DNA from 4 places in the Pseudochelatococcus lubricantis genome. Region 1 is predicted to be linked to each of the others. Evidence: predicted binding sites of a transcription regulator. Region 1 holds the regulator's gene; each other region holds the start of a gene.

Region 1 (7,272 bases):
GTTCGGCCCGGTTCCGGTGCTGAACGCGGTCTTCGCCGGCCCTCCCTACGGCCTCGGCACGCTGACGGCCGGCCTCATCCTGGCGATCATGGTGCTGCCGTTCATCGCCTCGGTGTCGCGCGACGTGTTCGAGACGGTTCCCCCGGTGATGAAGGAAGCGGCCTACGGCATCGGCTGCACCACCTGGGAAGTTGTCCGCAACGTGGTCATTCCCCACACCCGCGCCGGCCTCGTCGGCGGCGTCATGCTGGCGCTGGGGCGCGCGCTGGGCGAGACGATGGCGGTGACCTTCGTCATCGGTAACGCCAAGCAGATTTCCGCGTCGATCCTGCAGCCCGGCACCACGATCTCGGCGACCATCGCGCTCGAATACGCCGAGGCGTCCGAAGGCCTTTACCGCTCCTCGCTGGTGGCGCTCGGCCTCATCCTGTTCATCATCAGCTTCATCGTGCTGGCGGTCGCTCGCCTCATGCTGGCGCGTCTCAACAAGCTGGGGGCCTGATCATGGTATCGTATGCCGCGCGCAAGCGCAAAAACAGCATCACCATGGGCCTCTGCACGGCGGCTGCGCTGTTCGGCATCATGTGGTTGCTGCTCATCCTGGTCGTGCTGGTCTGGGAAGGTTTCTCCGGCCTGTCGCTGGCCGTGTTCACGGAAATCACGCCGAGCATGGGCTCCGTCGGGGGCGGCCTGCTCAACGCCATCATCGGCTCGATCATGATGACGGTGGTCGCTGTGCTCGTCGGCGCGCCGCTTGGCGTCCTCGCCGGAACCTACATGGCGGAATACGGCCGCTATAATAAGCTCACGAATGTCGTGCGCTTCATCAACGATATCCTGCTCTCGGCGCCGTCGATCGTCATCGGCCTGTTCATCTACGAAGTGCTGGTCGCGCCCTTCGGCGGCTTCTCGGGTTGGGCGGGCGCCGCGGCGCTGGCGGTGATCGTCATTCCGGTCGTCGTGCGCACGACGGAAGACATGCTGCTGCTGGTGCCCGGCCAGCTGCGCGAGGCGGCCACGGCCCTCGGCCTGCCGCGCTCGATCGTGATCAAGCAGGTTGCCTACAAGGCGGCGATCACGGGCATCGTCACCGGCGTGCTGCTGGCGGTGGCGCGCGTGAGCGGCGAGACGGCACCGCTGCTGTTCACGGCGCTGAGCAACAACTTCCTGAGCCTGGACATGGGCCAGCCGATCGCGAGCTTGCCGGTCGTGATCTACAACTTCACCAAGACGCCTGACGAGAACATGCAGCAGCTTGCGTGGACGGGCGCCCTGCTTATCACCTTCACGGTTCTTGCGATGAGCATTTCGGCTCGCGCTCTTTCGACGAGGAAGAAGAAATGACCACCCAGAGCGCCACGCAACCGGTGCCCCCGGCAATCCCCGCCGGCCCGCTCACCGAAAAGGTTTCGGTCCGCAATCTCAAGTTCTACTACGGCAACTCGCTGGCGCTGAAGGGCATCAACCTGCCGCTGTACGACCGGATCGTCACCGCGTTCATCGGCCCGTCGGGCTGCGGCAAGTCCACGCTGCTGCGCGTGCTGAACCGCATGTACGATCTCTACCCCGGCCAGCGGGCCGAGGGTGAGGTGCTTGTCGACGGTCAGAACGTGCTCAACCCCGGCCAGGACCTCAACGCCCTGCGCGCCAAGGTCGGCATGGTGTTCCAGAAGCCGACGCCGTTCCCGATGTCGATCTACGACAACATCGCTTTCGGCGTGCGCCTCTACGAGAGCCTGAACAAGGCGGAGATGGATGAGCGGGTCGAGTCCTCGCTGCGCCGCGCCGCTATCTGGGACGAGGTCAAGGACAAGCTGGGCGCCTCCGGCCAAAGCCTCTCGGGCGGCCAGCAGCAGCGTCTGTGCATCGCGCGTACCGTCGCCGTGAAGCCTGAGGTCATCCTGTTCGACGAACCCTGTTCGGCGCTCGACCCGATCTCGACCTCGAAGGTCGAGGAGCTGATCGACGAGCTGAAGGAAGACTACACGATCGCCATCGTGACGCATAACATGCAGCAGGCAGCGCGCGTGTCGCAGTTCACGGCGTTCATGTATCTCGGCGAACTGGTGGAATTCGCGGAAACGACGAAGATCTTCACCGCGCCGCAGGACAAGCGCACGCAGGACTATATCACGGGCCGCTTCGGCTGATGCGCAGACAGATACGGGCGGCGCGTCGCGCTGCCCGTGCTGCCTCCAAACAGGGATACTGGTGATGGCCGAACATATTGTAACTTCATTCGACGCCGATCTCGAACTCCTGCGCAGCAGGATCGCCGAGATGGGGGGCATTGCCGAGAAGCAGCTTGACGACTCCACCCGCGCGCTCGTGCGTCGTGACGTCGCTCTTGCTCAGCAGGTCATCGATGCGGACTCGCGTCTCGACAGCCTGCAGCGCGAGATCGAGGAACTCGCGGTCGCGACGATCGCCCGTCGTCAGCCGGTCGCGGTTGACCTGCGCGACATCATCTCCGCCATCCGCGTGGCGGGCGATGTGGAGCGTATCGGCGATCTGGCGAAGAACACGGCGAAGCGCGTGCTGGCAATCAGCTCCGAACTGCAGCCCGCCAAGATCGTCGGCGGCGTGCAGCACATGAGCGATCTGGTGCAGGAGCAGCTCAAGGACGTCCTCGACGCCTACGCCCAGCGCGATGAGAAGAAGGCGCTCGAAGTGTGGAACCGCGACGACCGCATCGACGCGCTCTACAACTCCGTCTTCCGCGAACTGCTTACCTACATGATGGAAGACACGCGCAACATCACGTTCTGCACGCACCTGCTGTTCCTCGCCAAGAACATCGAGCGTATCGGCGATCACACCACCAACATCGCCGAGACGATCTACTTCCTGACGACCGGCGAAACGCTGGCGGGCGAGCGTCCGAAGGGCGACACCACGAGCTTCGCCACCACGCCTGCGGTGTGATGGACGTGCAATGCCGGGGTGCCTGCGCGGCGGGGTCACTAGAGCGGTTTGCATTCAAGTCAATCCATAGAATCGAATGCAAGTTGCGATAAAATGTAGAATTTAGAGCGCACGCCCTGATTTCATCAGAGCGTGCGCTCTAGGCCGGATTTGTTGGAGGGCAGCGCTGATGAAGGGCTTCCTCCGGCATGAAGGAATGGATCGGGCGTACAGGAAAATCTGGACGTCTCAAGCGATGCGCTGATCGTTCCGGCACGTCGGGAACGCTTTCGGACTGCGGTCCGAAAGTTCTTGCTGTCGTGCGCGGCGTCATCCCATGCCAGCGGCCAAGTCCGGGAGGCGCCATGCCGGCGCTACCGGTCTCTTCGACGGGTCTCATGCGGGTCTTGTTCAAGCGCCGCACGAACCCGACCACTTCTCGACGAGTCGCGCTCTTCGGGAAACGGCGTTACCGGACAGGGTGCATTGCGCGTCGGCGCCCGTTCGCACGGCTTTGCCCACCAAGGCAGTGTAGCCCGAGCGCGTGAAGTTTCGATGTCTCGCACTTGCTGCGGGCGATACCACGAGGACCTCATGGTAGGACCACGCATTCTCATCGTGGAGGACGAGGAGCCGCTCGCGCTGCTTCTTCGCTACAACCTCGAAGCCGAGGGCTATTCCGTCGACAGCGTGGGACGCGGTGACGAGGCGGAAATCAGGCTGAGGGAGCAGGTTCCCGATCTCGTCCTGCTCGACTGGATGTTGCCCGGCCTCTCCGGCATCGAGCTGTGCCGGCGCGTGCGCGCGCGCGGCGACACCGAGCGCCTGCCGATCATCATGCTCACGGCGCGCGGCGACGAGGGCGAGCGGGTGCGGGGCCTCGCCACCGGCGCGGATGATTACGTCGTCAAGCCCTTCTCGGTGCCGGAACTGCTGGCGCGCGTGCGCGCGCTGCTGCGCAGGACCAAGCCCGGGCACGTGGCGACGCTGCTGCTGGCCGGCGATATCGAACTTGACCGCGAGACGCGGCGCGTGCGCCGCAGCGGCCGCGAGCTGCATCTGGGGCCGACCGAGTTCAAACTGCTAGAATTCCTGATGCAGAGCCCGGGCCGTGTCTTCACCCGCGAGCAGTTGCTCGACGGCGTCTGGGGGCACGATGTCTATATCGACGAGCGGACCGTGGATGTGCATGTCGGGCGTCTGCGCAAGGCCATCAACCGCGCCCGCAGTCCGGATCCGATCCGCACCGTGCGTGGCGCAGGATATGCGTTTGACGAAACCTTTGCGCGCAGCGAATAGCTGACATGCACAAATCGGGTGATCCGCTTATCCCTGCGTGCATATGCCGCAGGCGCCGCGTGTCATTGACAGTTCTCCAGCAAAAAGGCCGCCGGGAAGACCGGCGGCCTTGTCATATCGAATGCATCCATGCGGAATGCCGCGCCGCCGCTCAGGCCCGTTTGCGGTCGCGGCGACGGTCGAGCACCGGCTGGTAGGCGATGCTGGCGTGGTGCGTGCAGTAGGGCATGCCCGTCACCGCACGCGCGCCGCAGAAGCGGAAATTCGGGGAGGTCGGATCGCCGACCGGCCAGCGGCACATGTATTCGCGCAGATCCATGATCGTGACACGCTCGGACATCGGCACGACAACGTTCTCCCGCACTACGGGCACGATGTCCGTCGCGAGGGTTGCCGCCGGCATGTCATCGGGCTCCGCGGCGAGCGCCGCCGTCGCGAGGGCGGCGTTGCCGAAGGTCGATGCCAACGGCTGCGGGACCGGCGCGGGCGCGGCGACCGAAGGGGCCTGGCGGGGGGCGGAAACGACAGGCGCAGCCGGGGCCGGCGCCTTTCGCGGCGGACGGGGCGTCTGGGCGGCAGGGGCCTTCGCACGGCCCGACAGACCCAGACGATGAACCTTGCCGATCACCGCATTGCGACTGACGCCGCCGATCTCCGTTGCGATCTGGCTGGCGCTCAGGCCATCGCTCCAGAGTTTGCGCAACTGCTCGACACGTTCGTCAGTCCAGGTATTGCCGGGATCGCTCATTACTCATGCTCCATCATGCCGCGTCTCGCGCGGAATCCTTCAAGTCGCCGGCAAGTGACCTGTTGCCGGGCGCAACGTTCGCCTCATGGGAAACGCTGGAAGGAACAGCCGGACGATATTTCGTGGCTCTCAAGCGGGAAACTACTATATGCCGTGACTCTCCGGCAAGAGTCGTGCTTGCACAAGCATGCATTTTCCCACAGGAGAGATTGTAAACGAACTCTTGATGCCATGAAAAATGCTGTGAATGCCGGCAATTTCAAGGCCGTGTGACAAAATTCTTCACGCCGGCGGCTGCGGCTTCATGTCCTGCTGCCTCCGGGCCGGCTCCGGCAGCCGGCAACACGAGCGCCAATCGGCTTCAGTTTGTGCTTGAATGTCTTTCGCACTGACAATAAGTTAAACAGGTTGCCGCCCCGTGGGGCGGCTTTTTCCGTTTCCCGTGGCGGAGCCATGCCCTGTTTGCATGGAACCCGGTCCCGGGATTTCGTGTGACGGCGGATGCTGCACATGGCCGGGCGCAGGTCGCGGCCGGCGCTGCCGCTGTCTTTCGTGCGCAGGCCGTGATCGCCTGCCTGCCCCTGGAGTATCTGCTGTGACGTCGCCACTTCTGCCGACCTATGCGCGGGCTGATGTAATCTTCGAGAAAGGTGAAGGTGTCTGGCTTGTGGCGCGCGACGGGCAGCGATATCTCGACCTCGGCTCGGGCATCGGCGTCAACGCGCTTGGCTACAGCCATCCCGCGCTGCTGGCGGCGCTCGCCGAGCAGGGCGGCAAGCTGTGGCACATCTCGAACCTGTTCCAGAACCCGCAGGCGGAGCGCCTTGCCGGGCGGCTCGTCGACGCGAGCTTCGCCGATACCGTGTTCTTCACCAACTCGGGGGCGGAGGCGCTCGAATGCGCCATCAAGACGGCGCGCAAGTATCACTCGGCCGACGGCCATCCGGAGCGCTACCGCATCATCACCTTCGAAGGCGCGTTCCACGGCCGCACGCTGGCGACTATCGCCGCCGGCGGCCAGCAGAAGTATCTTGAAGGTTTCGGGCCGAAGGTCGACGGCTTCGACCAGGTGCCCTTCGGCGACTGGCAGGCGCTCGCGGCGGCGATCGGCCCGCAGACCGGCGGCATCCTGATCGAGCCCGTGCAGGGCGAGGGCGGCATCCGCCCGGTTCCGCCGGCCGATTTGCGCCGCCTGCGCCAGATCGCCGACGACAACGGCCTGCTGCTGATCTTCGACGAGGTGCAATGCGGCGTCGGGCGCACGGGCAAGCTGTTCGCCCATGAATGGTCCGGGATCGCGCCCGACATCATGGCCATCGCCAAGGGCATCGGCGGCGGTTTCCCGCTGGGGGCGAGCCTGGCGACGCGCGAGGCTTCCAAGGGCATGACGCTTGGCACCCACGGCACGACCTTCGGCGGCAACCCCCTCGCCACGGCGGTGGGTAACGCGGTACTCGACGTGATCCTCGCGCCGGGCTTTCTGGAAAGCGTGCAGGAAAAGGCCGGGTTGTTCCGCCAGCGCCTCGCGGAGCTGAAGGACCGCTATCCGGATGTGATCGCCGACGTACGGGGCGAGGGGCTGATGCTCGGCCTCAAGCTGAAGGTGCTGAACACGGACTTCGTCAGGAAGGCACTGGCGCACCGGCTGGTGGTGATCGCGGCCGGCGACAACGTGGTGCGCCTGCTGCCGCCGCTGATCATCAGCGAGGCCGAAATTGCCGAGGCAGTGGCCGGCCTCGGCGCCGTGGCGGAGACGTTCGTGACGCACGCAGACGCAGAAAACGCAGACGAAAGACATGCAGGATGACCAAGGGTAACGGAGCGACGAAAAACCGGAAGGTGAGGCACTTTCTCGATCTGAGCGATTTCTCGGGTGACGAGGTGCGGGCAGTGCTCGACCTCGGCGCGGCGATCAAGGCGCGGCGCGTCCGGGGTAGCCGGCAGGCGAGCCGACCGCTCGACGGCAAGGTGCTGGCGATGATCTTCGACAAGCCCTCCACCCGCACGCGCGTCTCCTTCGATGTCGGCATCCGCGAACTCGGCGGCGAGCCCATCATGTTGACGGGCGCGGAAATGCAGCTCGGGCGCGGCGAGTCCATTCCGGATACGGCGCGCGTGCTGTCGCGCTTCGTCGACGCGATCATGATCCGCATTCTCGACCACGCGGCCATGCTGGAACTCGCGGAATACGCGACCGTGCCGGTGATCAACGGCCTTACCAAGCTGTCGCACCCCTGCCAGATCATGGCCGACCTGATGACCTTCGAGGAGCATCGCGGGCCGATCGGCGGTCGCACGGTCGCCTGGACGGGCGACGCCAA
Region 2 (7,272 bases), on a different contig from region 1:
GGGCGAAGGATCCATCACATAGCGCCCCGCCACCTCCACCGGATAGGCGTAGGTCGTGGCGATGTGGCCGTGGCGCGCGATGTCCTCGTAGAGCTTGACCTGCATCAGGCCATAGTCCTTGAGGGCGTGCAGCCGGCGCGTCTCGGTCTCGCGCGGCTCCAGAAACCGCAGGGGCTCGGGAATCGGCACCTGATAGACGAGGATCTGCCCCGCCTTCAGCGTGTGCTCCGGAATGCGGTGGCGCGTCTGGATGATGGTGGCCTCCGCGGTGTGCGTCGTCGTCGCGACGCCCGCGGTCTTCGCGAAGAACTTGCGGATCGATACGGCGTTCGTGGTGTCGTCGGAGCCCTGATCGATAACCTTGAGCGTATCGCAGCGCCCGATGATCGCGGCCGTCACCTGCACACCGCCCGTGCCCCAGCCGTACGGCATCGGCATCTCGCGCGAGGCGAAGGGCACCTGGTAGCCGGGAATGGCGACCGCCTTCAGGATCGCGCGCCGGATCATGCGCTTCGTCTGCTCGTCGAGATAGGCGAAGTTGTAGCCGTGGGTCGGCCCGGTCTCTGCAGCGCTCATTCCCGCGCCTCCTCTTCTACCCGCTCTTCCCGCGCCGCGTATTCCGCGCGCATGCGGCGGACGAGTTCGAGTTCGGCCTGGAAATCCACGTAGTGCGGCAGTTTCAGATGCTCCACGAAACCTGTCGCCTGTACGTTGTCACAATGGGATAGAACGAATTCTTCATCCTGCGCGGGAGCGCCGCTCTCCTCGCCGAACTCGTGCGCGCGGAGCGCCCGGTCGACCAGCGACATCGCCATAGCCTTGCGCTCGCCCTGTCCGAACACGAGGCCGTAGCCGCGCGTGAACTGGGGCGGTTTGTCCGCCGAGCCCGTGAACTGGTTGACCATCTGGCATTCGGTGAGACGGACGTTGCCGAGCGGCACGGGAAAGCCCAGTTCCTCGGGCACGAATTCCACCGCCACCTCGCCGAAGCGGATTTCACCCACGAAGGGATGCGTGCGCCCGTAGCCGCGCTGGGTGGAATAGCCGAGCGCCAGCAGAAAACCCTCGTCGCCGCGCGCCAGCACCTGCAGGCGCTGGTCGCGCGAGGCCGGAAACTCCATGGGCTCGCGGGTGATGTCCGGCGCGGGCGCGTCGTCCGCGCGCGTCTCGCGCTCGATCAGGCTTTCGCCGTCGAGCAGGTCCGTCACCCGCGGCGCGACGACGGCGTCGCCGGCGTCGGCCCGTGCGGGTTCCGGCACCTCGGCCCCGGCCTCCAGCAGGAAGTCGATCAGGCGATGCGTGTAGTCGAACGTCGGCCCCAGCACCTGCCCGCCCGGCAGGTCCTTGTAGGTCGCCGAGATGCGCCGCTCGATGGCCATGGCCGACGTGTCGAGCGGCACGGACTGGCCGAAGCGCGGCAGCGTGGTGCGGAAGGCGCGCACCAGGAAGATCGCCTCCACGAGGTCTCCGCGCGCCTGCTTGATGGCGAGCGCCGCGAGTGCCGGATCGTAGAGGGAGCCCTCCGCCATGACGCGCTCGGCCGCGAGCGTGAGTTGCCCGGCGATCTGCGCCGGCGTGATCTCGGGCACCTCCGGAGCGCCGCGCCGCGTGTGGGCGAGCAGCGTGTGGGCGTTGTCGATGGCGGCCTCGCCGCCCTTGACCGCGACATACATGGTCACACCCCTCCGATGATGGTCGAGGAACGCGGAATGGCGGCGATCCGCCCCGCGCACGCGAACAGGCAATCGACGCCACGCGGGAAGCGTGCGCGGTTGCGCTGCAGCTGCGCGCGAAAATCGTCCGGCAGCGGTGAGGCGATGAACGCCGCCCGCTTCGCGATGCCCGGACCTTCGAGCACGAAGGCGCGCGCATTGTCCGGTGTCGCGGCGGCGAGTTCCTCCACCGCGATCACCAGCGTCGTCGAGCGGTCGGGATAGTCCTCCAGCCCCTGCGCGAAAGCGTCGAGCGGCGGCATGTGGCGCGGGTCGCCGATCAGCGCGAAGGCGCCCTGCGCGGGATCGTCAGTGAGCGGCGCGCCCGTGTGGAAACGCAGATACCGGGCCACGGCATCGACTGCCGACAGGCCCGGATCGAGCCACAGGGAAGCCTCCTGATCCGCCATGGTCAGCGCGATCGCCGCGAGTTCCGGCGTCAGCGGCGCGGGCGGCGCCAGATCGAACGGCATGCGCCCGATGCTGCCCGGGCGCGCCATGGCGTCCATGAGAACGCGGAACAGAGCCTGCGTCTGGCCCACGGCATCCGTGAAGCCGGCGCCGGATGGGAGAGTGGCTGTCATCAGTCGTCTCCCCGCACCATGGTGAAGAAATTGACCCGCGTCGCCGCTGTCTGCGCGGCGCGCACCGCGGCCTGCGCCTCAAGACGCGCCTCGACTTCGGCAAGGGCGGTCTCCACGGCGGCGCGGCGGTTGTCGTCCTGCCACAGGGCGTCGACGATGGCCGCCAGCCGCGCCTTCGTCTGGTCGCGCCCCAGATGGTAGGCGAAGCCGCTGCGCTCGCCGACCTGGACGGCCGCACGCGACACCGTGGCCTCGCCCACGTTGAAGGGAGCGCCGTCGCCGCCCATGCGCCCCTGCACCATCACGAGCCCGGTTTCGGGGACGCGAAGATCGGCGGCGGGAGATATCGGCGCGAGCGTGCCGAGTACCGCCTGAAGATCGCTCCGTGTTGCCGCGGCGCACAGCGCCATGACCCGTCGCCGGGCCCTGAGCCCGGCAGAGTCGGTATTATCGTTTTCAGCGTCAGCCATTTTTCGTCATTTGATATTGCAGGTGACAGCGAGATCAGGAACGATAACGCCGCTGCGGTTCGATGCGGGGGTTGCCCGACGGTTGAATTTGTCTCTATTTATAGACAACTCGATCCGGGAATCCAATGAAGGTTTGGTGACAGCGTCATCCGGCGCGGTCTGAGCGGCGGAACGAGTATCGGAACGTATGGGAAATGGACGACCGGCAGATGACGACAGGAAACGAAGCCCCGGCTTTCGGCGGCATTTTCGAGCCGCCTGCCTCGCCGCTCGTGCGCGGCGAGGGCGTGGCGGCCTGGCGGCGCATCGCTGACGAGATCGAGGCGGATATCGCGACGCAGCGTCTTGCGCCCGGCACGCAACTGCCGACGGAGGCGCAGCTTTCGGCGCGCTTCGGCGTCAACCGCCACACGGTGCGCCGGGCGCTGGCGGCGCTGGCGGAGCGGGGACTGCTGCGGGCGAATCAGGGGCGCGGCACCTTTGTCGAGAACAGGCCTCTCTCCTATCCCATCGGTCCGCGCACCCGCTTCTCCGAAAACATCCTGCGGGAGCATCTGGAGCCCGGTGGCGAGTTTCTCGGCGCGGAGGAAATACCCGCGACTCCGCTGGTCGCGCGCGCCCTGTCGGTGGCGGCGGCCTCGCCGGTGCTGGCGGTGAGGTCCCGGCGCTTCGCGGACGCCACGCCGGTTTCCTGCGGCGTGATGTACATGCCGCTGCCGCGCTTCGCGGCGTTCGTCGACACCTACCGCAGCCATCTGGCGGTGACGCCGGCGCTCGCTGCTTGCGGCGTTGCCGACTACCGGCGACTGGAGACGCGCATTTCCGCCCGCACGGCGACCGGTGAGGAGGCGGCGCACCTGAACCTCGCGCCCGGCCGGCTGGTCATCACCGCCACCGGCGTCGATGTCTGCGTGGACGGTGTGCCGATCCTGCTCGCCCAGACGGCGTTTGCGGCCGACAGGGTCGAACTCGTCGTCTCCAGCGACGATCAGCGCTGAAGCCGCACCGATGAACACGGAATCGCTCCTGTTCCAGCTCGGCCTCGCGCTCGCCATCGGCCTGCTCGTGGGCACGGAGCGGCACTGGCGCGAACGTGAAGAGGCGCCGGGCGCGCGCACGGCCGGCATCCGCACCTTCGGCATCACCGGCCTGCTTGGCGGCCTCACCGGCGCGGTGGCACAGGCGGCCTCGCCGGCGCCGTCGCTCTCCGCCGCCATCCTGGCCGGCGCGGTCTTTCTGGCGTTCTCCGCCGTCCTCGGCCTGTTCAAATGGCGCGAGTTGCAGGAGGAGCACGATTTCAGCGTCACCAGCGTGGTCGCGGGGCAGGCGACGTTCCTGCTCGGGTGCTTCGCCGTTCTGGGCGATCCCGCGACGGCCGGGGGCGCGGCCATCGCCCTCACCGTCGTGCTGGCGAGCCGCGAGACCCTGCACGCCTTCGTGGCCCGGCTGACATGGCCGGAACTGCGTTCGGCGATCTTTCTGCTCGCGATGGCCTTCATCGTGCTGCCGCTGTTGCCGAACCACACGATCGATCCCTTCAACACAGTCAATCCCGCCGAGATCTGGGTGTTCGCGATCGCGCTCGCCGGCGTGTCGTTCGTCGGCTATGCCGCGGTGCGCCTTTTTGGCACTTCGCGCGGGCCGCTGATCGCCGGCATCGCCGGCGGCCTCGTCTCATCGACGGCGGTGGCGTTGACGTCGGCGCGCGATTCAGTGTCCGGCACGGCGCCGGTCCAGACCGTCGCCGCCGGCGCGCTGGCCGCGAGCGCCGTGTCGGTCGCGCGCGGCATCGTGCTCGTCATGCTCTTTGCGCCCGCCATGTTGTCGACGCTGCTGCCGGCACTCGCCGGCATCGCCGTCGTGCTCGTCTGCGCGGCGCTCGTCTGCGCGGTCAGGAGCGTGCCGGATGCGAACGGCGCCCTGCCCGTGGACGGCGAAGCGCCCGGCCCGGAAAATCCGTTCGAGATCGGCTCGGTGCTCAAGCTCGCCGCAGTCATCGCCTTCGCCACCGTCGCCGCGCGCGTGGCGGCCGCGGCCTTCGGCGACAGGGGAACGATCGTGGTCTCCGTGATCATGGGCCTCGTCGATATCGATTCCGTCATCCTGTCGATCACCCGTCTCACCGACGCCACGCTATCGGCGGGCACGCGCGAGCTGGCGATTCTGGCGGCGATCACGACCAATATCATCGCCAAGATGGTCTATAGTGTCGCGCTCGGATCGCGGCGCTACGGCCTCCTGATTGCCGCCGTCTCGGTCGCGTCGCTCGTCGCGGGCGCTCTTGTGGCCGCCTTCACACTGGTGTAGCAAGAAACAAACAAGCGTTAGGGAACGGCGGGGCCAGCCGTCGGCATACGGAAGCGTGCAAGAGGTGAAAGATGCCTGCCAATGTTTTCGAGGACTTCGTCGCCGGTGACGTCACCACCTACGGCAAGCGAACCGTGGGCGAGGACGACATGGTCGCCTTCGCGCAGGAGTTCGACGCCCAGCCCATGCATGTGGACCCTCAGGCGGCGCGCGAGACTTTCGCCGGGCAACTGATCGGCTCCGGCTGGTATACCTGTTCCATCGCCATGCGCATGTTCTACGACAATGTGCTCGCCGGCTCCTCCAGCATGGGCTCGCCCGGCGTCGATCAGGGGCTGTGGGTGCGGCCGGTGCTGCCGGGCGACACGCTGCAACTGCGCCAGACCATCGCCGAGACGCGCACCTCGCGCAGCCGCCCGGAGATGGGGCTCGTCAACTTCGTCTTCGACGTGTTCAACCAGAAGGACGAAACCGTCTACCGGCAGGACTGCTGGGTGATGTTCGGCCGCCGCGAGGCGTGGCAGAACCGGAACGCCGAAAACCTGAACGGGGAGCCCGCGCCGGCGTCGCAGGGCACGCAGGAGAGCCCGGCGGCCGACGCGGCGCAGCAGCCCGGCGGCGCGCCCGACATCCCTGCGCGCGTGTGGTTCGACGATCTCGAGATCGGCGACACGGCGTCGATCGGCAGCCATCATTTCTCCGCCGAGGAAATCATCCGTTTCGCGCGGGCCTTCGATCCGCAGCCCTTCCACACCGACCCCGACGCGGCGCGGGAGACGCATTTCGGCGGGCTGTGCGCCTCCGGCTGGCATACCGCGTCGGTGTGGATGAAGCTGACGGTGGCGCACCGGAGGGCCGAGGCGCGCCGCGCGCGGGAGGCGGGCGCGGAAGTCGGCCGGCTGGGCCCCTCCCCGGGCTTCACCAACCTGCGCTGGCGGCGCCCTGTCTATGCCGGCGACGTGCTGACCTATCACAGCCGTGTCGCCGACAAGCGCATCTCGTCCTCCCGGCCCGGATGGGGCATCGTCAGCACCGTGAACTCGGCTACCAACGCCCGGGGCGAGCCTGTGTTCAGCTTCGACGGCGCGGTGTTCTGGGAGCGGCGCGGCGCGGACTGACCGGCCCGACACGTCATTGTTATTCGGCGCAGCTGTCGGGCTCTGTTAGACAGCTGCCGAATCCATGCGGATTCGGCAGCTACTGAAATGTCGGAGCACGACGGCGATGGAATGGCGCGATACGCGAGAGAAATACGGCCTCGTAAGCCGCATCCTGCACTGGGTGATGGCGGGCCTGCTTCTGTGGCAGTTCACGGGCATGGCCGCCCGCGTCGCCTTCGGGCGCGCGCCGCTGGTTTCCCTCTTCGTCGGCACGCACGCGCCACTGGGCGCCCTCCTCTTCGTCCTGATCGTCGCACGGCTTCTATGGGGGCTCGCGAATCGGGAACGCCGCCCTGCCTACGAGCCGGGACTGCTCGGGTTGCTGGCAAAAGCGGGGCATCTCGCCCTCTATGCGCTGATGTTCATCGTGCCGGCGCTGGCGCTGATGCGCGCTTACGGCTCCGGGCGCGGCTTCCAGCCTTTCGGCATTCCCTTGTTCCCCGCGACGGGAGAGCAGATCGCGTGGCTCATGGCGCCGGCGAACGCGCTGCACGGTGTGCTCGCCTGGGTGCTGCTCTCGCTGATCGCCGGCCATGTCGGCATGGTGCTGGTGCACCGGTTCGTCTGGCGCGACGATGTTGCGAGCCGCATGATCCCGGGCCGCGGGGCGCGGGTCCGCGCAGCCGCATCGGCCGCCGGATGAGCGTCTGCGCCGGGAGCGCGCCTGCCTTCCGGCGCGGCGCATTGCGCTCCGCCCACTGACATGCTACGCGCCTGACGTGTTTCCCTGAATGTGTCATCCGGTGCGCAGCATGTCGTCCTTGTTCATCGCCCCTTCGATCCTCGCCAGCGATTTTGCCCGTTTCGGCGAGGAAGTGCAGGCCATCGACCGCGCGGGAGCGGACTGGGTGCATGTCGATGTCATGGACGGCCATTTCGTCCCCAACATCAGTTTCGGTCCGGAGGTGGTGCGCGCCATCCGGCCGTTGACCCCGAAAATCCTCGACGTGCATCTCATGATCGCGCCCGTCGATCCCTACCTGCCGGCCTTCGCGGAAGCGGGCGCGGACATAATCACCGTCCATGCCGAGGCGGGGCC
Region 3 (7,272 bases), on a different contig from region 1:
ACGCCGACGCATTCCTGATGCTGACCGACGTCGAGGCCGTCTATGAGGGCTGGGGTACGCCCGGCCAGCGCGCGATCCGCGAGGCGACGCCCGCTATGCTTTCCGCACTTTCCTTCCAGGCCGGCTCGATGGGGCCGAAGGTCGAGGCCGCATGCGCCTTCGCCGCCACCCGCGGGCGCGTGGCGGGGATCGGCCGGCTGGAAGACGCGCGCGCGATACTTGAGGGCGAAGCCGGAACGCGCGTCCGGAAGATGGAGCCGTAGCGCGCCGCCCGGCGGATCGGCCGGACGAGGCGTTCGGCAAGGATTATGGCAAGGATTATGGCAAGGGTTATGGCGATGGTGCGGACTCAGGTTCCGGCATCGAGACGCTGGATGAGGTCGAGCATCACGGGCGCTCCCGGCAAAGGCAGGGTGGCGCTGACCTCGGGAATGAGAAGCTCGGCGAGCCCGGGCGGGGCCGAGGCGGTCTGCTCGCCGAGGGGGCCACGGAAACCGTGGTTCGTCCAGGCGATGGCCTGAAGCTCGGGCGTGAGCAGCGCGTCTATCAGCGCCGTCGCCTCACCGGTGAGGGCGAGCAGCGGATGCGAGGAATAGACGGTCGGGCGCGGGTAGATGAGGAGCGGCCTTGCCCCCTTGCCCGCCTGGATGCGCTCCCACCGCGTCCGGTCGGCCTGCGCCCATTCCACGAGCTGGTTCTCGTAGCCGACGATCATCGGTTCGCTGCCGGGACCGCCGGCGATGTACTGGTCGAAGAGCTTTCCCGAACTCGGCGACTTGAAGCCCATCTGCTCGAAGACGGTCCTGACGGTCGCGAAATGCTTGTCGAGATCGCCTGCGTCGGGCACCGAGCCCGTCAGCGCGCTGAGCATGAGGCCCGCGAACATGAAGCCCGAGTTCGACCGGTTCGGATCCGTCGAGGAAATGCGGATCGCGCCATAGAGGGACGGCACGCCGACATCCTGCCAGCGGGAGCGGGAGGCGATGGCCCCGATCAGCCGGCCCGTGTCGACCTCGTAATGCCCGTCCGCCGTGCGCGTGACGAGCCCCGCGCCGACGAGGCCCTCGACGACGCCGCTCCAGGAATAGATCACGATCGGCGTGTTGAGGATCGTCTGGTCCCTCACGATGGACAGGCCGCTCATCTTCGCCATTTCCGTCATCACCGACGACGACGGCCACAGGAAATCCGGCCGCTGGTCGATGAGGGAGCGCTGCCGCACCATCTCGACCGAGCCCGCGATGGTGCTGTGCAGAACGATGCCGTGCCGCCTGAGCAGATCGACGACCTGCGGGTTGGCGAGATACGGCTGCTTCTCGCCGCCGACGAAGCCCCTGAGTTCGGTGGCGTTGCCCGTGAGTCCGCGCAGGAGCGGGTTGTCCCGCAGCGCCACATAGGCGCCGGTTCCGACGATTCCGGCGCCGATCAGGGCGCCCCCGAGAGCGCGACGCGATAGTGTCATTCCTTGATGTCCTGCTTGAGTGAGGCATCTATCAGGCGAAGCTGCACGTCCAGCGTCGACAGCTCGCTTTCCACGAGCGTGCCCGCGTACTGGTCGAAGACCCTGTCAAGCCTGTCCACGACGCCCGACAGTTCGTTCAGCCGGTCGGGGTCCGGCCGCTCCTGCCCGTGGACCATGAGGTATCCCTCCGCGATGCGCACGGTCTGCGGCAGATAGTAGCTGACGAAGCGCCCCACGGACGGCGCCTTCCCCGGGCTTTTCTCGATCAGCGACAGGATCCGCGCACCCGTTTCGGCGAGATGGGAGAGCCGCGCCCTCATGTCGTTGCCGGGCATGTCCCGCGCCAGCACGCGCAGCCTGCGCACATGCGCGTCCCCCTCCTTGATCAGGTCGGCGGCGAATTCGAGCTGCCCCTTGCTCACGCCCTTGAAGGACAGGCCCTCGAACAGCCGCCTCGGCGAAAGCAGCAGCGAGACGCCGAGGAAGAGCAGCGCAGCTATGACCGACGACACGATCAGCGGCACGCCCGCGGCGAGCGTGAGAACGGGCACGCTCAGTGCGCCGACGATGCCTCCCACGACCCATCGCCAGTCGTTCGGGGAAGGTGCGGCCATCAATTATACCCCCGCATCGACCGGAAGGCGTCGATCAGGTCTCGCCGCCCGTCGAAGACGCGGCCGCCGGTCTCGTCGGCGAGTTCCTTGAGCTGCTGCTCGTTCGCATCGGCGAAGGTGATCCCGAACACCGGCGGCTTCGTGCTGGCGTCCCACGCCCGCCGGAAGGCCTGGGCACCGCCCTGGCTTTTCCCGTCGGACATGATCACGATGGCCGGCAGGTATTCCTCGTTCCTGTTGAGATCGTCGATGCGCTGCAACGCCCGGGTGGCGCAGGCGTAGATGTCCGTTCCGCCACCCGCGACCTGCGTGTTGACGGCGGTGAGCATGGCGCCCTGCTCGGCCTCCGCGCCCGTCGACTGGTATTCGGCGCGCGGCGAGCCGTCGAACGGAATGATGACGATGCGGTCCTGCGGCGACCACTGCACGAGATGCCGTTTCGTCTGCTCCGGCGTCAGCAGGAAGCTCATGGCCTCGCGCAGTTGCTGCTCCCCGTCGCCCTGCATCGAGCCCGAGTAGTCGAGGCACATGACCGTGATCGACGGCCGGCGCAACGCGCCCTGGTAAAGGTCGAGCGCCTGCCTGATGACGCCGGGCTCGGGCATCCGGATCGTCGAGATCAGCTTTTCCGGATTGAAGTTCCACTCCGGCTCCGCCCGCGGCGTGGCGGTGGAGGCTGAGCCGAACGGAAGCCTGCGCCCCGATTCCGCGATGCGTTTCTGAACTTCCGGCGAGGTCAGGTGCGCCTGGAGCTTCAGGAAGAACGCCTCCGTCTCCTGCCCCCCCTTCCGGTCGACGAAGCCGAGCGGCGAGTCCGCGACGGCGACGCCTTCCGTCGGGTAGATCGCGTAGAGCAGTTCCTTGCCCTCGGTCCGGAGCTGGTTGTTGACGTCGCGGATGGTGACCTCGTAATTCCACATGCCGTCGTAGCGGACACCCTGCCGCGCGGAGGCGAGATAGAGATCGGCGAGCCATCCCGACGAGCCGGCGGAGCGCCGGATGCCCCGCAGCAGTGTCCTCACCGTCTCCGTGACGGCAGGGTCGTCGAGGTCCTGCCGCCTGATCGTGTCGCCGTGGCTGACGGCGGCGGAGAGCATGGCGAGGTAGGCGCTAGCCCCGGAGTTGGACTGTGTGGCGGACGTCATCAGATAGCCGAGCTTGCCGTTCCTGATGGCGGCGACGATGTCGGCCATCGAGACATCCCGGCCGATCCAGCCGAGATCGCGCGCGAGGGATTCGCGCACGCCGAGGACGACCGGGTTCTGGGCGATGGAGGCCAGATGGCGGACCTTGCGCTCCTGATCGAATATGCTGATCCAGATGCTGGCCGCCGGCCATACCGCGTCATATTTCGGTTCCGCATCCGCGAGCGAAAGGCCGATGTCGAGCGACCCCAGATATGTGACGGAGCAGGCATGCCCCTGCTTCGTGCAGAACTCCTGAACGATGGGTTCGAGATCCCGGTTTTCCGAACCGGCGACGACGGCGAACGTTTCCGGCGGGGTGCTGTCCGAACATGCAGCCAGCGCCAGCAGGCACAGGAAAGCCGCGATAAATTTGCGCATGGCCGTTTCCTCAGGCTGACGTGAGAGCCTTCTTCAGGTCGTCCGTCATGTGCTCAAGCTGTTTTTCCGCCTCGGCGCGCTGCTGCCGCCCGTCCTGCTGTATCCTGATGACCGACTGGATGGTGTCGACGAGATCCTGATTGGCCTTCTGGAGCGCGTCGATGCTGACGATGCCCTTCTGGGACTGTTTCTCGATGGCGATGGCCTGATCCTTCATCATCTCGGCGGCCTGCTGGATCATGGTGTTGGTCGCGTCGGTGACGGCCTCCTGCAGTTCCAGGGCTTTGCGCTGGCGGTGGAGGCCGAGCAGGATGACCATCTTCTGCTTCCACGCCGGCACGGTCAGCGTCGTCGTCGCCTGCAGGTTTTCGATCAGCGTCTGGTCGCCGGACTGGATGATGCGGATCTGCGGCAGCTGCTGCAGCGCGATCTGGCGCGCCTGCTGCAGATAATAGACGCGCTTCTCCAGCCGGTCGAGGGCCTGCAGCGCGTCCCGGTATCGCTGCGCCGCGATGGCATCGCCCGAGTCCGTCGCCTCCTGCTGCAATCCCGGCAGGGTGGACGCCCTGTAGCTCTCGGCGAACGACTTGCCCGCCTCGATATGAGCTTCAAGGCCGCGCAGAGACGTCAGCGTGCGCTCGTAGAGGTCGTCGAACAGGGCAATGTCCTGCGTGAGCACGTCCTTGTGCTTGTCGAGCTGCAGGCCGATACGGTCGATCTGGCTGGCGACGTCCTGAAAGCGGATAGAGAATTTCTCGATCTCCCGCTCGGCGGAGCTGAAGAGGCGCGACAGGAAGCCCCTCTGGTTGATGGAGGAAGGATCGAGATCCTTCGACTTAAGCAGGATTTCACTAAGCAGCGTGCCCGCCTCCCCGATGTCCTTGGACTGGATCTGGGAGAGAATGTTGTCGACGTAGCGGGTGACGTCGCGCTGGGCGCCATCGCCGTAAGTGGCGACGGCCGCACGATCGCCGATGTCGATCGAGGCCGCGATGCGGGCCACCTCGGCCGGATCGGTCGCGAGAACGGGAAGCCCCTCCGTCCGGGTCTGGGAACTGCTGGATAGCGACATGACACAAATCCTGTCTGATGAGCGGGGAACCGGCCGCTCTCGTTGTGACCGGTTAATGTGACAGTTTTGTTGCAAGTCCCATTTTGCGGCATCACCGGCAGGCCGGCGGAAGAGCAGTTCCGACGGCCTGCCGGATGCGTCGAATCATCTCGCCTTTTCCGGTCGGCAAGAGGCATGCTTCACCGCTGCGTCCCCACGGCGCCGCGCAGATGCATCGGGCCGCCCCGCCAGCGCGGGAAACCGTAGCCGTGTATTTCCACGAGGTCGATGTCCTCGGGCCGCCGCGCTATGCCTTCCGCCAGGATCGCCGCACCTTCGGCCGCCATTTCCGCCACCAGATAGTCGGCGATCGCCGCGCGCGGCAGCGTCTCGCCGCCCGCGACGGCGGGGGCGATGAGTTCGGCGACCGTCACTGACGGCAGCGGCTTGCGCTCGCCGGGCGCGTAGTCGTACCAGCCGCCGCCCGTCTTCTGCCCCTTGCGGCCCGCGCGCACGAGGATGTCACCCAGCGTCTCCGGCGTGTCCCGCCCGGCGGCGCGCGCTCCTTCCCGCTGCAGGAAGGCGATGTCGAGCCCACCGAGATCCTGCGCCTCGAACGGCCCCATGGCGAAGCCGAAGTCGCGCATCGCCGCATCGATCGCCGCGATGGCGACGCCGCGGCGGACCAGCGCCTCGGCCCCCGCACGGTAGCGCTTCAGGATGCGGTTGCCGATGAAGCCCTCGCAGATGCCCGCCTGGACCGGAACCTTCCCGAGGCTGCGCGCCAGCGCGAAGCCGGTGGCGAGTGTCTCCGGCGCGGTCTCCGGCACCGGCACGATCTCCAGCAATTTCATGATATTGGCGGGACTGAAGAAATGCAGCCCGATGAAGCGGCCGGGGTTCGGCAAGCCCACAGCAATGGCGCGCGGGTCGAGGTAGGAGGTGTTCGTGGCCAGCACCGCATCCGGGCGGCAGGTGGTGGCGAGCTGCGCGAACACCGCGCGCTTCACGCCGATCTCTTCGAACACCGCCTCGATCACCAGGTCGACATCGGCCAACGCGGCATGGTCAGCCGTCCCGGAAATGCCCGCCATGCGGTCGGCGGCCTGGGCGTCGGTCAGCCGGCCACGCTTCACGGCGCCCTCGAAAATGGCACCGACGGTGGCGAGGCCACGTGCGACCGCCTCCTCGTCGCGCTCGATCAGCGTCACGGGCAGACCCGCGTCGCGCAGCGCGGCGGCGATCCCCGCCCCCATGGTGCCGCCGCCGATAACGCCGGCGCGCCGGACCGGCAGCGGCGCGACGCCGGCAAGATGCGCCGGACGCGGCGCCGCGCGTTCGGCGAAGAAGACATAACGCAAGGCGGCGGCCTGCGCGGAGCCGCGCAGCGCAAGGAAGGTCTCGCGTTCGAAAACCATGGCGTCGTCGAATGGCGCCTCGACGGCATGGCGCACGCAGGCCAGCGCCTTCAGCGGCGCGATCTCGCCGCGCGCGCGTTTGGCGATCGCCGCTTCCTGCCCGGTCCAGAAGGCCGGATCGGGCACCTCCACGGCGCGGCGGGAGGCCGGCCCGGGCAGCGGCTTGCCGAGCGCTTCGCGCGCGAAGGCGATGGCGGCCGCACGCAGGTCACCCCGCACCACCGCATCGACGAGACCGATATCCCGTGCCTTCGGCGCGCGGACAGGCTTGCCGGTCGTCGCCAGTTCCACGGCCGCCACGGCGCCTGCAAGACGCGGGGTGCGTACGGTGCCGCCCGCGCCGGGCACGATGCCGAGCGTGACTTCCGGCAGGCCGACGCTGGCATCCGCCACGGCGACACGGAACCGGCAGCCGAGCGCCACTTCGAGGCCCCCGCCCAGCGCCGAACCGTGGATCGCCGCCACCCATGGCTTCGCCGCCGCCTCGATCCGCGCGATCACATCGGGCAGATGCGGCGGCTGCGGCGGCTTGCCGAACTCGGTCACGTCCGCGCCGGCGATGAAAGTACGCCCGGCGCAGAGGAGCACCGCCGCGCGCACGTCGGGATCGGCATCGAGCGTTTCCGCTGCCTCCAGAAGTGCCTGCCGCAGCGCCTGCGACAAGGCATTGACGGGCGGGTTGTCGATGGTGACGACGGCGATGTCGCCCTCGCGGGCGATGCTGACGATTGGCATATCGATTAAATCCCCAGGTAGGCTTCGCGGATGCGCGGATCGGCGATCAGTGCCTCGGACGTTCCCTCCATGGTGATGCGGCCGGTTTCCATCACATATCCCCGGTCGGCGATCTTCAGCGCGCCGAAGGCGTTCTGTTCGACCAGCAGAACCGTCACGTCGAGCGCCTTGAGGCCCTTTACCACGTCGAAAATCTGCTGCACGAGGATGGGGGCGAGGCCCATCGACGGCTCGTCCAACAGCAGGCAGGAGGGGCGCCCCATCAGCGCGCGGGCGATGGCCAGCATCTGCTGCTGGCCGCCCGAGAGCCCGCCGGCGGCCAGGTTGCGCTTCTGTTTCAGGACAGGAAACATGCCGAAGGCATCCTCCATGTCCTTCTCCACCCTGCCGTCGCTGTAGAGGAAGGCGCCGAGGCGCAGGTTTTCCT
Region 4 (7,272 bases), on a different contig from region 1:
GAGCTGCCGGCCCCGCGCGCCGCCGACATGGCGGGAAAGCGCCTCGCGGAGCGAGTCGCCCCAGGTGCGGATCAGGCTGGCGATCCCCGCTTCAAGCGTCGTACGGTCGATGACCGGTGTGTCGCCGTCGTCGCGCCCGATGATGTAGTGGATGCGCGCCAATGGCCCCGCCGGATAGGACGGATAAGTCGCCGACAGCCGGCCCTGATAGAGCCTCGTCAGAAACGCGCCGATCTGGGCGCGCGTATCCGTGTTGTAACGGTCCTTGGGCACGTAGACGAGCACCGACACGAAGCGGCCGAACTCGTCCAGCCGCGACAGCACGCGCACACGCGGGCGCTCGGTGAGGCGCAGGATATCGTGCGCGAAGTCATAAAGCGTGCCGACATCGATCTGGAACAGCTCGTCGCGTGGATAATCGTCGAGCACGTGCAGAAGCGCGCGGCCGGAATAGCTCGCCGGGTCGAATTCCGCCCGGCGCACCACTTCCGCCACCTTCTGGCGCAGGTAAGGGATGGCCGTCGTCGACTGCGTATAGGCGTTGCCGGTGAACAGGCCGACGATGCGCAGCTCGCCCACCACCTCGCCGACGTCGTCGAACAGCTTGACGCCGATGTAGTCGAGGTGCACCCGCCGGTGCACGCGCGACTTGACGTTGGCCTTGGCGATGATCAGCGCCACCGGTTTCTGCAGGAACTCCCGGATTTCCTGCGTCATGACGACGAGTTCGCGCCCGCGCCGCAGCACACGCATGTCCGGATCGCGCAGAATGCCAAGCCCCGTGCCCGCCACCGGATCGGCGACGGTGTCGGCCCGGAAGCGGTATTCGCGGATGCCGAGGAAGGTGAAGTTGTCATCGACCAGCCATTGCAGGAAGGCAACGGCCTCGCTCAGCGTCTCGCCAGGCAACGGCGGCGGCGTTTCGCGCAACGTGGTCAGCGTGGCGACGAGCCGCGCGCGCATTGCCGGCCAGTCCCCGACAGCGCTCGACACGTCGGCATACACGCGCGTCAGTTCGTCGGCCAGGCGCTCCCGCGCCTCCTCGTCCTCGATGCGCGGCAGGTGGATGTGGATCAGGCTCTCGCGGCTCACGCCCGCCGGCGGCACTTCCGCCCCGGCCTCGCCCCGCACGGAAAGCACACCGCCGGTCTCGTCGCGCGCCACCTCGATGATGGGATGGGCGACCAGCAGCGGCTCGAAGCCGAGGTCGACCACCGCCGCCAGCGTCGAGTCGAGCAGGAACGGCCTGTTATCGTTGACGATCTCCACAACCGTGATCTGGCGCGCGCCGGTGGTCGTCTCCGTTTCGTGATCGGTGAGGCGAATGCTCGGCTGCCCGCGCAGACGCCGCTGCGTCAGATGCCCGAACGCCTCTTCCACGAGCGCGGCAAGGAATGTTTCCGGATAGACGGTGAGGTCCTCCGCCGCCACCTGCCCCAGAAGGGCTTCCACAAACCAGCCGGGCGCCGAAGCGCCCTCCTCAGACAACCCGCCTTCGACCCGTGCGATCAAGTCCGATACCGTCACGATTTCCTCCCGTTACCTGCCGCCGCCAAGGAGCAGATGACATATCCTGCGCCGGCACGACGTTCATGCCGCGTTCGCGCACGGGCATTCTGACACACCGGACGGGGAATGAAAGCAGCCTGCCCTTTCCTTGTGCATAAAAAAGTAGCAATGCGAGGAACATGTCACGGAGCCGCGCGGCGGCCTGCGGATACAAATACGCCCGCGCCGGAGGAGCCGGTCGCGGGCGTGGAGACAAAGTCGATCGCGATAGAAGACTGAAGATGGATGAAACTTGGAAAAGTATTGCATCCAGATGATCCGGCCCTCTTCCTTACCGAGGGGGCTGGGGGGCTATGAAAGTCGGTAAAGCGAACCGCCAGACCATCTGGATGACGGTAAAGACTATCGCCGGAGATTGGGGCAGCATCGCGGCGAACCCTCGCCCGCCGCGCGGCAATATCGGGGCATTTCATCGCCCTGCCACCACCGCATGCGAGCCTTGCGCGCGGGGCAGCTTTCGCACTTGCATCCCACGGCTGGCACCGCCATCATGACAACGGTGCGACAGCAAGGCATCCTGGGCATGGCTGTTTCCGCAGAGAGCTGTTTCTGACGCAGGAGGCGCGGTTGAGCGAGGCGGGAGGGGAAGAGCCCGAGCAGAGCGGGGCGTTGCACGGCGAGGCATATGCCGCCGGCCGTCCCGGCGAATCCGGCGGCAGCGCCGCCATCGTCTCCCTCAACGCCCGGATTACCCCGAAAGCGCTCGCGCCGGTTCCGGCCTCACCTGCCCCTGCCTCACCTGCCCCTGCCTCGCCTGCCCCTGCCTCACCTGCCGAAGCAGCCGTCGTCACCTTCGATCAGGGTGAATTGCGGCAGATTTTCGGCCTTTACGGCCGCAAGGTCGCGGGCGGGGAATGGCGCGACTATGCGCTCGATTTCCTGCGCGACCGGGCGATCTTCTCCGTCTACCGCCGCTCGTCGGAGGTGCCGCTCTACCGCATCGAGAAAACGCCACGCCTCGCCCGCAAGCAGGGGCAATACGCGGCGGTGGCGGCCTCCGGCCTCATCCTCAAGCGCGGCGCCGAGCTGGCGCGCGTGCTCGCCGTGCTCGACCGGCCGCTGAAAATCGTGCGCTGAACATGAAAAAGCCCCGGCACGAATGCCGGGGCCGCGTTGTCATGAAATGGCGCTGCCGGTCAGTTGCTGCGCTGCTGGCCGAAGAGCTGCAGCAGCATCATGAACATGTTGATGAAGTTCAGATACAGGCTGAGCGCGCCGAGCACCGACTTCTTTGCCGCCACGTCGCCGGCATCGAGTTCGTAGTACATTTCCTTGATGCGCTGCGTGTCATAGGCGGTCAGACCCGCGAAGATCAGCACGCCGATGGCCGAGACCGCGAACTGCAGCCCGCTCGACTGCAGGAACAGGTTCACCAGCGAGGCGATGATCAGGCCGAACAGGCCCATGATCAGGAACGAGCCCATGCCCGACAGGCTGCGCTTCGTCGTGTAGCCGTAGAGGCTCAGCGCCCCGAACGCGGCCGCCGTGATGAAGAACACCTGCACGATGGAGGACTGCGTGTAGACGAGGAAGATCGACGAGATCGACACGCCCATCAGCGCGGCGAAGCCGAGGAACAGCAGCCGCGCTGTCGCCGGCTGGAAGCGCGCGATGCGCGCGCTGATGAAGAACACCATCGCCAGCGGCGCGAGAATCACCACCCACTTCAGCGGCGAAACGAACAGCGCGTGGCCGAAGGACGTCAGCATGATGCCGCCGTTCACCTGCGCCACCGCCGACGCGGGATCGTTGGTGACGGCCGCCAGGAACACGCCAAGCGCGGCAACGCCGGTGACGGCAAGCCCCAGCACCATGTTGTTGTAGACGCCGAGCATGAAGGCGCGCAAACCCTGATCGATTTCCGCGCGACCGGCCCGGGCCACGCCGCGCTCGTAAGCCGGCGTATTCTGGTTCCAATTTGACATGAGACCCTCTCCCGAAACCCTGAAAGTCGCACCCGCCACCTTGACGGACGTTGCCGGTAATATGGTCTGCATCGCAGCCCGATACAAGATATTTGACGTTACAGTGCGTTAATCCCGCCGGATGTCAGCGCTCCCGCAAATAGGGGGCCGGCTTCTGCGCGAGGATGCGCCACGTGCCCGCAAGCGCCAGCGCCACGGCGACGATGACGGCCACCGCCGCGGTGGCGAGCGCCGGCGCGGGCTGGTATGTCAGCGGCAGGCGCATCACCTGCGTCATGATCAGCACCGCCGCGGCGCTGCCCGCCAGAAAGCCCACCGCAGCCGAGGCGCCCGCAACCAGGCCGTATTCCAGCAGGTAGGCCCGCAGCAGGTGCCCGCGCGTGGCGCCGAGCGTCTTCAGGATCACGGCGTCGTAGAGCCGCGCCCGGTGCGAGGCCGCGAGCGCCCCGCCGAGCACCAGCGCGCTCGCCGCGAGCGCCACCGTGCTCGCGGCCGCGATGGCGACGGCAAGTTGCCCCACCATGTCGTTGACGGCCTCCAGCACATCGCGCACCCGCACGCTGGTGACGGCCGGAAAGCGCGCCGCGACCCCACGCACGAGCGAAAGGCTGCGGGCGGGATCGGCCCCCGCCGGTTCCGTCAGCGTGGCGAGCAGCGTATAGGGCGCGCCGGCGAAGGTGTTGGGCGAGAATACCATGACGAAGTTGATGCCGAGCGAGCGCCATTCCACCGTGCGCAGGTTGGCGACGGTCACCGCGACCTCGCGGCCCAGCACGTTGACGACGACCGCGTCGCCCACGCCGAGCTCCAGTTGCCGCGCAATCTCGGCGTCGAAGGAAACGAGCGGCGGCCCGGCATAGCCGGGCGGCCACCACTCGCCCGCCACGAGCCGGCTTCCCTCAGGCAGCGACTCGGCGAAGGTGATGCCGCGGTCGCCCTCCAGCACCCACGCCACTTCCTCAGGCCGCGTGTAGTCCTGCGCGCGGATGCCCTTGAGGGAGACGATACGCCCGCGGATCATCGGCACCTTCTCGACGACGGCGCCCGGTATGACCGTGTTCAGATAGGCGCCGAAAGCATCCGCATCCTGCGCCTGCACGTCGAGAAAGAAGAAGGCCGGCGCCCTTTCCGGCAGCGCGCGCGTGAGTTCCCGCCGCAGGCCGGCGTCGACGAGGGCGAGCGTCACGACCAGCGTCACACCGAGCCCCAGCGAGAGCACGAGCGCCGGCGTCAGCGCGCCCGGCCGGTGCAGGTTGGCGAGCGCCAGCCGTCCCGTCGGGCCGCCGAACGGCGGCATAGCGCGCGCCGCCCGCATCAGCCCTGCAGCCACGGCGCGCAGCAGCAGGAAGGCCAGCCCGGCCGCCAGCAGGAACACGGCGGCCACGCGCGGATTGTGCGCCAGCGCGAGCGCCACCAGCACCAGCAGCGCGCCGGCCGCGATGGCGGCGATCCGGTATCGCCGCCGCACGGGCGTTTGCGCCGCCTCGACATGATCGCGAAACAGCGCCGCCACCGGCACGTCATGCGCCCGCCCCACCGGCACCAGCGAGAACGCGAGCGCCGTCAGCCCGCCGTAGAGCGCCGCCGCCAGCAACGGGCCGGACGCCAGCCGCGCCTCGATGGGCAGCGGCAGCAGCCCCTGCCCCGCCCACGCCGCCACGAACGGCATCGCCGCCCCTGTGGCAAGGCCGAGCAGGATGCCAAGCCCCGCGATCAGCATGACTTCAGCGAGCGCGATGGCGACAACGAGGCTGCCCGAGGCGCCCACCGCCTTCAGCGTCGCCATGGTGACGCGCCGGCGGTCGACGAAGCCGCGCACGGCATTCGCCACCCCCACGCCGCCGACGAGCAGCGCCGTCATGCCCACAAGCGTCAGATATTGCGTGAACTGCCCGATGTTGCGCTCAAGCTGGGGCGCGGCGTTGAGCCGGTCGCGGACACGCCAGCCGTCGTCGGGAAACGCCGCCTTCGCGCGCTCCTCGAAACGGACGAGCGCGCCATCGTCCGCCTCGCCACCAGGCAGCAGCAGCCGGTAGGAATGGCGCACGATGCTGCCGGGCTGCAGCAGGCCCGCACGCGCGAGCGCTGCGTCGGAAACCATGAGGCGCGGGCCGAAGCCGATACCGGCCGCGATCTTGTCCGGCTCGCTGTCGAGCGCCGCTCGCACCTCCACAGTCAGTTCACCGATCCGCAGGCTGCCGCCCACGCCGATGCCGAGCCGCGCCAGCAGGGCGGGATCGGCCAGCGCGCCGAAACGCCCCTGCGCCTCGTCGAGCATCGCGGAGCGCGCCAGCGGCGGTGTCGTCGCCAGCTCCCCGACGAGCGGATAAGCATCGTCGACGGCCTTCAGCTCGACGAGCACCGCCTCGCCGTTCTCCGCCACCGCCATGGCGCGCAGGTCCGCAACCGCCGAGACGGTCCCTTGCGCGGCGAGGAAGGCCCGCTCCCGGTCGTTCGCCGGCCGCTGCGTCAGCGCCACCGCCACGTCGCCGCCCAGAATGGCGCGCCCTTCCCGGCCCAGACCGTCGGAAAGCGCGCTGGCGACCGACCCGACGCCGGCAATCGCGGCAACGCCCAGCGCGATGCACGCGAGGAAGATGCCGAACCCGCGAAGCCCGCCGCGCATGTCGCGCATGGCAACGCGCAGGATCAGCGCCAAGCGGCGGGGATGGCTCTCGTTCCCGAACGATCCGTGCATCGCTCAGCCCGCCTGTGCCGCCGGATCGTGCTCGATCAGCCCCGATCGCAGCCGCACCGTGCGGTCGCAGCGCGCCGCCAGTTCCGGATCGTGCGTCACCAGCACCAGTGTCGCTCCCTCGTCGCGGCGCAGCGCGAACAGCAGGTCGACGATGGCCGCGCCCGTCGCCTCGTCGAGGTTGCCGGTAGGCTCATCGGCCACGATCAGCGGCGGGCGGCCCACCACGGCGCGCGCGATAGCCACGCGCTGCTGCTCCCCGCCGGACAGTTGCGCGGGGTAATGGCCGAGGCGCGCGCCGAGGCCCACCCGCTCCAGCGCCTTGCGCGCACGCGGCAAGGCCTGCGGCGTGTCCGCCAGCTCCAGCGGCAGCGCCACGTTCTCCAGCGCGGTCATGGTCGGCACCAGATGGAACGACTGGAACACGATGCCGATATGGCGGCCGCGAAAACGCGCCAGACTGTCCTCATCGAGATCCGTGATGTCGTGGCCGTCGATGATCACCCGGCCGGAATCGGCGCGCTCCAGCCCGGCCAGCGTCATCAACAGGCTCGACTTGCCGGAGCCTGAGGTGCCGACGAGCCCCACCGCCTCGCCCGCGCGCACGTCCAGCGACACGCCCTTCAGCGCCTCCACCCGCGCGGCGCCGCGCCCGAGGCTGAGGCGCACCGCGCGCAGGCGCACCATGGCCGGAGCATCGGCAGCGGAACCGGGGGAGGCGTCATGCGCGGGGGCGATCGTCATGGAGGGACTGCTTTCGGCAAAATGAACAGGGGCGCACAGGCCCCGAATTGTTGCATCGACACTGTCGCATAAGTGCAGGATAAACGTCCTATCCGGAAAACGACAAGGGAGTGCAGCGTGCGCCGGCCATCCGTTCATAAACATCATCGTGATCAGCGCGTACCGGCGGCGCCGGGCTTTCCCGCTTTCATCGCCCTCTTCGCCACTATCGCAGCCTTCATCATGACCGGCCTCGCCCCCCTCCCCGCCAGCGCGCAGACGCCGCTGCGCATCGTCGCGTTCGGCGACAGCCTCACCGCCGGCTACGGCCTGCCGCCGGAAAGCGCCTTCCCCGTACTG

The links. The regulator PhoB, encoded in region 1, activates phosphate uptake and scavenging genes when phosphate is short. The targets are predictions, from matches to a motif close to TGTCATNNANCTGTCAT.
Region 2: phnF (phosphonate metabolism transcriptional regulator PhnF) is a predicted target of PhoB. The motif match lies at 2,892-2,908, and genes of this name have one in related genera.
Region 3: ACFFJ7_RS13140 (toxic anion resistance protein) is a predicted target of PhoB. The motif match lies at 4,771-4,787, and genes of this name have one in related genera.
Region 4: ACFFJ7_RS02990 (DUF2794 domain-containing protein) is a predicted target of PhoB. The motif match lies at 2,060-2,076, and genes of this name have one in related genera.

What each region holds. Positions count from the first base shown of each region.
Region 1 is NZ_JBHLXC010000005.1:6,736-14,007, forward strand. It holds gene pstC (phosphate ABC transporter permease subunit PstC) at 1-502, shown strand, start outside; gene pstA (phosphate ABC transporter permease PstA) at 505-1,344, shown strand; gene pstB (phosphate ABC transporter ATP-binding protein PstB) at 1,341-2,150, shown strand; gene phoU (phosphate signaling complex protein PhoU) at 2,215-2,925, shown strand; gene phoB (phosphate regulon transcriptional regulator PhoB) at 3,499-4,203, shown strand; gene ACFFJ7_RS10775 (GcrA family cell cycle regulator) at 4,355-4,951, opposite strand; gene ACFFJ7_RS10780 (aspartate aminotransferase family protein) at 5,547-6,758, shown strand; gene argF (ornithine carbamoyltransferase) at 6,755-7,272, shown strand, end outside.
Region 2 is NZ_JBHLXC010000002.1:1,310,367-1,317,638, forward strand. It holds gene ACFFJ7_RS08770 (alpha-D-ribose 1-methylphosphonate 5-phosphate C-P-lyase PhnJ) at 1-576, opposite strand, end outside; gene ACFFJ7_RS08775 (carbon-phosphorus lyase complex subunit) at 573-1,673, opposite strand; gene phnH (phosphonate C-P lyase system protein PhnH) at 1,676-2,296, opposite strand; gene phnG (phosphonate C-P lyase system protein PhnG) at 2,296-2,766, opposite strand; gene phnF (phosphonate metabolism transcriptional regulator PhnF) at 2,976-3,764, shown strand; gene ACFFJ7_RS08795 (MgtC/SapB family protein) at 3,775-5,073, shown strand; gene ACFFJ7_RS08800 (MaoC family dehydratase) at 5,145-6,191, shown strand; gene ACFFJ7_RS08805 (cytochrome b) at 6,298-6,876, shown strand; gene rpe (ribulose-phosphate 3-epimerase) at 6,986-7,272, shown strand, end outside.
Region 3 is NZ_JBHLXC010000006.1:508,681-515,952, forward strand. It holds gene arcC (carbamate kinase) at 1-263, shown strand, start outside; gene ACFFJ7_RS13125 (hypothetical protein) at 350-1,462, opposite strand; gene ACFFJ7_RS13130 (5-bromo-4-chloroindolyl phosphate hydrolysis family protein) at 1,459-2,076, opposite strand; gene ACFFJ7_RS13135 (substrate-binding domain-containing protein) at 2,076-3,641, opposite strand; gene ACFFJ7_RS13140 (toxic anion resistance protein) at 3,652-4,713, opposite strand; gene ACFFJ7_RS13145 (3-hydroxyacyl-CoA dehydrogenase NAD-binding domain-containing protein) at 4,893-6,845, opposite strand; gene ACFFJ7_RS13150 (ABC transporter ATP-binding protein) at 6,851-7,272, opposite strand, start outside.
Region 4 is NZ_JBHLXC010000002.1:16,303-23,574, forward strand. It holds gene ACFFJ7_RS02985 (NAD-glutamate dehydrogenase) at 1-1,527, opposite strand, end outside; gene ACFFJ7_RS02990 (DUF2794 domain-containing protein) at 2,257-2,646, shown strand; gene ACFFJ7_RS02995 (Bax inhibitor-1/YccA family protein) at 2,706-3,494, opposite strand; gene ACFFJ7_RS03000 (ABC transporter permease) at 3,619-6,192, opposite strand; gene ACFFJ7_RS03005 (ABC transporter ATP-binding protein) at 6,196-6,876, opposite strand; gene ACFFJ7_RS03010 (arylesterase) at 7,156-7,272, shown strand, end outside.